DNA from 2 places in the Bradyrhizobium sp. CAR08 genome. Region 1 is predicted to be linked to the other one. Evidence: riboswitches for the same ligand, from Rfam matches in the RefSeq annotation. Region 1 holds a riboswitch; the other holds the start of a gene.
What was found. Region 1 has a riboswitch for cobalamin ahead of metE (5-methyltetrahydropteroyltriglutamate--homocysteine S-methyltransferase). Riboswitches for the same ligand answer to the same signal wherever they lie in the genome.
Positions count from the first base shown of each region.

Region 2: linked by a shared signal. The riboswitch ahead of ACIPUD_RS28360 (TonB-dependent receptor) and the one ahead of metE (5-methyltetrahydropteroyltriglutamate--homocysteine S-methyltransferase) in region 1 are both predicted to bind cobalamin.

Region 1 covers NZ_JBIXJX010000011.1:271,262-274,614, forward strand. The annotation lists gene ACIPUD_RS24040 (4Fe-4S binding protein) at 227-430, shown strand; cobalamin riboswitch at 1,220-1,419, shown strand; gene metE (5-methyltetrahydropteroyltriglutamate--homocysteine S-methyltransferase) at 1,519-3,353, shown strand, end outside.
Region 2 covers NZ_JBIXJX010000015.1:67,175-70,527, forward strand. The annotation lists gene cobT (nicotinate-nucleotide--dimethylbenzimidazole phosphoribosyltransferase) at 1-276, shown strand, start outside; gene ACIPUD_RS28355 (histidine phosphatase family protein) at 277-849, opposite strand; cobalamin riboswitch at 922-1,123, shown strand; gene ACIPUD_RS28360 (TonB-dependent receptor) at 1,240-3,353, shown strand, end outside.

The DNA.
Region 1 (3,353 bases):
CAAACCGACGGACGCTTCCAGCGTCAAGTCGCGACTGACTCTCGCAAGAGGGCCCGATGGCTCGTAGCCTGAAATTGAAGCGACCTGTTGCTGTCGCAGACGCAACATGGTCTCAGACCCGGGACAGCCGAATTGGGCAAATTGCCCAACATTGAGCGCGTCTGCGTTTGGCACGGCATTTGAAAGGGATCGCCCATGGCATCGCTCGCCTAAGGAGTCGGAAGGCATGGCTTACAAGATCGTCGCTTCGCAATGCACCGTTTGTGGCGCATGTGAGTTCGAGTGTCCCAACGCGGCGATCAGTCTGAAGCGTGACATTTACGTTATCGATGCCAAAAAATGTACGGAGTGCGAGGGCCATTGCGACACGCCGCAATGCGCGGTGGTCTGTCCGGTCCCTGACACCTGTGTCCCGTCCAAGACAGGATAGGCAGCCCGCGACCAAAAGGCCTCATCGCTCGATTTCGCGAACGAAGTTGTAGATGTGGGACCTTGAGGAGACCACGACCGCATGGGGCGCATCGAGGTCGATTAACATCGTTATCAGCTTAAGACGCTGAGCGACGCCGAGGAACCCCTCAAAGGGCTCTGTCGGAGGACACCGTCGAATTTGTCACGAACAAGGACAAGGCCCTCGATGCTCAGCGGCCGCGTTACGGCCTATCGTCGCTGGCGGCGAGTCGAGGCGAGGCAGACCCGGCGTCGAGCGGCCACGGACGCATCGAAGCCGGCGCAAAAGTCGCTGAGCACGTGAACACCTAGTGCACCGAGAAGATCATCTTGGCCAACCTCACGGAGGCGGACGACCTCGTGCCTGGTCGCGGGCCCGCCGAACACCAAGGAGCCGACCTGATCATCCGTTCGGTCCTGGAGCAATCCGGCTTTCGAAATTTCTAGGGAGCCTCGTGGGCTGTGACCAAACGGATGCCGGCCGAGGATGATCGCACCTTCCTGACGCGCAGGTTCGAAAAGCTGCTGACGGAAAAGGTCGCCTCCTCGCGATCACACAGATACCGAAAGCGGCCCGGGTTCGTTCCGGTGGTGGAGCTCAACCGTTACGCGAGCAGGGAGCGAATGCATTTCACAAGCGGAGCCTCCACGGATCAGGGCGTGTTCACCAGGCCGCGAGCAAGACCGTCGTACCCGCCTAGTGCGCTCGTAATCGCTTGGGCAATGTCGCAGCGAGAATCGGTAGGTTGACGCATCGATCCTCGTGCGCATAATTTCAAGCCGTCGCGGTCTCCGGATTTCGTTTGATCCGGAGCTAAGAGGGAAGCCGGTGCAATGCCGGCGCTGCCCCCGCAACTGTAAGCGGCGAGCCGCTGTCCAACGAAGTCACTGAAGCCATGCGGCTTCGGGAAGGCCGGACAGCAGCGACGACCCGTGAGCCAGGAGACCTGCCTCGACAAGATATCGTCCACGGGCGGGGCGTCCCGGTGTGCGCCAAGCAGTTGTCGCTCACGCGATGTTCGCTGTCTGCGTCCGCCATGGCCTTTGCCCCAACATGGGGTCTAAGCTATGTCAATCCTTTCGCTTCCCGTTGCCACACTGGGGACGTCACGCATCGGCCCACGACGCGAACTCAAATTCGCACTCGAGAGCTACTGGGCGGGAAAATCCAGCGAAGCCGAGCTCCTCGAGGCGGGGAGTGGACTTCGTGCCGCTAATTGGGCACGGCAGAAATCCCGCGGTGCGACCGTCATTCCTTCGAATGACTTCTCGCTCTACGACCATGTGCTCGATACCAGCCTAATGGTCGGCGCCATTCCCGACGTTTACGGCTGGAACGAAGGTCCTGTGTCGCTTAAAACCTACTTCACCATGGCGCGTGGCGCTCAAGACGGTGGTCACGCTCAGCATGGGCCCGGCGTAGCCGCACAGGAGATGACGAAGTGGTTCGATACGAACTACCACTACATGGTGCCGGAATTTCACCAGGATCAGATCTTTAAGTATGCCTCTCGGAAGCCGATCGAGGAATATGAGGAGGCAAGAAGCCTCGGTTATCAGACGCGGCCCGTCCTAGTGGGCCCAGTCACTTTCCTGAAGCTCGGCAAAAGCGTAAATCCCGCATTCAATCCGCTGTCGCTGCTTGATCGACTCCTCCCCGTCTATGTCGATGTTCTCCGCGAACTAGCCTCGCGCGGCGCTGAATGGGTTCAGCTCGACGAGCCATGCCTAGTGATGGACGTCGACGAAGCATCTCGGGCCGCTGTCCGCCGGGCCTATGCTCATTTCGCTAAGGCCGTGCCGGCCCTTAAAATCATGCTGGCCACATACTTCGGGGGTGTCGGCGACAATCTTGAAACAGTCTTGGCCTTGCCCGTTGCCGGGGTTCATGTCGACCTGGTTCGTGCACCTGACCAGTTGGACGCGATTGTCGCCAGAGCAGGTAGAGATCTCGTGGTCTCGCTCGGTGTCGTTGATGGTCGCAACGTGTGGCGCTCTAATCTGCCGGCGCTACTCGACCAACTTGCTCCCATGGTCAAAAAACTGGGCAGGGACCGTGTTCAGATTGCCCCCTCCTGCTCGCTGCTTCATGTTCCGACCGACATTGAACTAGAGATCGATCTCGATCCCAATCTGAAGACGTGGTTGGCGTTCTCAGTGCAGAAGATCAAGGAACTTTCGATATTGGGCAAAGCGCTGGCTGGCCATGCTGCCGACGTGGCCGATGAACTCACGCTCTCAGAGGATGCATCCGTCACCCGCGAAACATCGCCGAAGATCCACAGTGCGAACGTCGCCGGACGAATGGCCGCGATCGACGATAGCATGCGTCGCCGTCGCAGTGCGTTCACCCAGCGCGCCGACGTCCAGCGCGTCGCCTTCGCATTGCCGATGTTTCCAACCACAACCATCGGATCCTTTCCGCAAACGGCGGACGTCCGCAATGCGCGTGCAGCTCATGCGCGGGGAGCGCTGAATGACACGCAGTACGAGCAGCTTCTGAAAGCGGAGACAGCCCATACCGTGCATTGGCAGGAAGATATCGGCCTGGACGTGCTCGTACACGGTGAGTTCGAGCGCAATGACATGGTTCAATACTTTGGCGAGCAGCTGTTGGGTTTCGCATTCACCAAGCACGGCTGGGTTCAGTCTTATGGCTCGCGGTGCGTTCGTCCTCCTATCCTGTTTGGAGATGTCTCCCGCCCGAAGCCCATGACCGTTAAATGGTGGCGACATGCGCAGTCTCTGACCAAAAAACCCGTCAAGGCTATGCTGACCGGACCGGTGACGATCCTGAACTGGTCGTTTGTCCGTGACGACATCCCGCGGAGCGAGACATGCCGACAGATCGCTCTCGCGATCCGAGACGAGGTCATCGACCTTGAGGCGGCTGGAGCGACCAT
Region 2 (3,353 bases), on a different contig from region 1:
TTGATCGACGGCTTCATCGTGTCGGTCGCGGCGCTGGCGGCGGTGCGGCTCAACCCTTCGTGCCAGCTGTTCCTGCTGGCCTCGCACCAGTCGGCGGAGCAGGGGCATCGGCTGGTGCTGCGCGCGCTGAACGTGCAGCCGCTGATCAGCCTGGATCTCAGGCTCGGCGAAGGATCGGGCGCGGCCATCGCGCTGCCGCTGGTGCGGTCGGCCTGCGCGCTCCACAACGGCATGGCGACCTTTGCGCAGGCCAATGTGCCTGATCGTCCGGCCTGATCAAATCGTCCGCTGATTGACGGAGACGACGCGCCAGCCGGTCGCGAGCCGGTCAATCCTGGTCAGCGACAGCGGATCGATCACGAAGCGCAGGGCCGCTTGTGGCGTCAGGTCGAGCGCGATGCACAGCGCCGCCCGGATCGTGCCGGAATGCACGACGAGCGTTGCGGCCCCGGTGCCGATCTTCGACAAACCCAGGCGGACCCGCGCGACCTGTTCCTCAAAGCTTTCGCCGCCGGACGGCCGTCCGCGCGCCGGATCGCTCCAGAACCGTGCATAGGCCTCGCCACCGGTCGCGGCGAGTTCGTCATGCCGACGGCCGGTCCAGTCGCCAAAGTCTTGCTCGCTGAATTCGTCCAGCTGCAGCGGCTCGAGCCCCAGCGCGCGGGCCGTTTCGACGGTGCGCCGCGACGGGCTCGCATAGCTCGCGGCGTCCCGCGGCAGGCGCTGCCGCAGTGCCTCCAGCTGCGCCCGAGCGCCGAGATCGGCCGGTGCGTCGGCCGCATGGATCGTCCCCGCGACGCCATCGACGGGCGCGTGCCGTATCAGCCAGAGGAAGGTCTCGCCTCCCATGCTTATCTCCAAGGAAACTGGTCGTTGTGGCAATAGCGCCGCAACTGGCACATTGACTCTGTCTGGATCGTAATCCTAGATGCTCGCGACGGTTTCCCCGAGAGGGGATGAAAAGGGAATGCGGTGCGGGGAGTTTGTCCCCAATGCCGTGGCTGCCCCCGCAACTGTAAGCGGCGAATCTTGCGTCACGAGCCACTGGGTATCTCGGTCCCGGGAAGGCGATGCAAGGTACTGACCCGCGAGCCAGGAGACCTGCCGTCAGCCGTGGTCACACGCGAAGATGTCGGTCGGGGAGTACAGACATTCGGCTTCATCGGAAGGCTGGGAGCCGGACGATGGGACCCTGGTTCGCGGTGACGTGCCACTGACGTCGCTCCGAGGTCCAAGACCGTGTATTCCCTTCGTATCGTACGACCACGCCGTTTCCTACTGGCATCCGCCGCTCTCACATCTTTCGTCGCCATCGACATGCCAGCGGCCTTGGCGCAGCAGGCCCGCGAGCCACTGCCGCCCGTCGAGGTGTCGGCGCCACAATCCCGCAGGCAGGCCAAGCCGGCCGGACGGGACGCGCAGCGCTCACGCCGCGCAGCAGCGCGCCGGCCGGAGACTGCATCCGCAGTGCCCAAGCCCGTCGTGCCGACCACGGCGGCACAGACGCCGCTCAACACCAATGCCGTCGCCGAAAGCGCTTCGCGCCTCGGCCTGACCGTGCGAGAAACGCCCGCGACCGTGGAGGTGATCTCGGCCGCAACCATGCGCGAGCAGGGCTACCGCACCGTGTCCGACGTCGCGCAGGGAGCGGTGGGCGTCACAGCCGGCGACAATCCGGCCGAGCCTTCGGCTTTCTCCATGCGCGGCTTCACCAACAGCCAGATCAACACGCTCTATAACGGCATCAAGATCGGTCCGCAGAACATGACCTCTCGGATCGTGGACACGGCCAATCTGGAGGCTGTCGAATTCCTCAAGGGTCCGGCATCACTGATGTCAGGCGAGGGCGCCGCCGGCGGCGCGATCAACTTCGTCACCAAGCAGCCGCACACCGGTCCGATCCGGAACGAGGCGGATTTCTCCTGGGACTCGCTGAACTCGTTCCGGGCGCATTACGGCTCGGGCGGCAGCACCAATGTGCAGGGGCTGGACTACCGCTTCGACGTCAGCCGTTCCTCGCTCAACGGCTTTGCCGACGACACCAACACCAAGACGCTCGATGTCTCCGGCCAGCTCAACTACCGCATCTCCGACAGCCTCAAGGTCTGGGGCGCGATCGAGTATCGCGAAGATCGCTCGAAAGCCTATTGGGGTGCGCCGCTGGTGCCGATTGCCTTCAGCGGCTCGCATGCGACGACGGGGATCGTTTCCGGCAATTACGTCTCGAACTACAACAAAACCGATCTCGGTGCGGTCACGATCGACGACCGCACCTTCAATACCAACTACAACGTCCTCGACAACAAGAACGTGGCGAAGGAGGTGTGGCTGCGCGGCGGTTTCGAGCTGAATCTGGCGCCCGACCTGACGCTGAAAAGTCAAGCCTATGCTTACGGAGCTGAGCGCACATGGTTCAACAATGAGATCGAGGCGTTCAATTCCGGGACCAACATGGTCGATCGTGAGCGCTTCTATGTCGCGCACAGCCAACGCTTGGTCGGCAACGTCACCGATTTGATCTGGGATGCGAATATCGCCGGCTTTGACAACCGTTTGGTCACGACGCTTTCCTCAAGCTACCTTGATTTCGTGAGGCCGGGCGCCGCAAATTTCCCCGGCGATTCCGTTCCGCTGGTCGATCCGCCTCGCGGCTATTACGGCCTGCTCACCATTCAGCAGCAGACCGCGCGCATCGACAATGAGGCGCTGTCATTCGAGGACCGGCTGAAGTTCACGCGCAGCTTTGCGCTGGTCGGCGGCCTGCGCGTCGAGCATATCGGGCTCGACCGCAATTCGACCGACAAGTTCGGTCTGGAGAAGGCGAACTTCCCGTTCTCGCAATCCTGGGTCCCGACCACAGGCCGTATCGGCTACACCTGGGAAGCCGTACCGGGCCTGACCTTTTTCAGCCAATACGCCACCGGCGCCGACATCTCGGCCAACAACATCTTCCTGCTCAATCCGACCGATCCGCTGAACCTGACCACCGCGCGCACCTACGAGACCGGCGTCAAGCACCTGTTCTGGGACAACCGGGCGGAGTGGTCGTTCTCGGCCTACGACATCCTGCGCAAGAACGTCTATGCCGCGGCCGGCGGCATGCAGCTCAACCTTGCCGGACGGCAGGAATCGAAGGGCGTCGAGCTTGCCGCGTCCGTGCGTCCGATCGGTCCCCTGCGTCTCTGGGGCAACATCGCCTATGTCGATGCGCGCTACGCCGACTTTAATTTTGTCGGCGGCTCGTTCTCCGGCAACACGCCGCCGAACGTGCCGCGCGTCGTGGCGAATGCCGGAGCGTCGTATCGGTTCTTCACGCCGTGGCCCGTGGAAGTCGGCGTCACCGGCCGTCACGT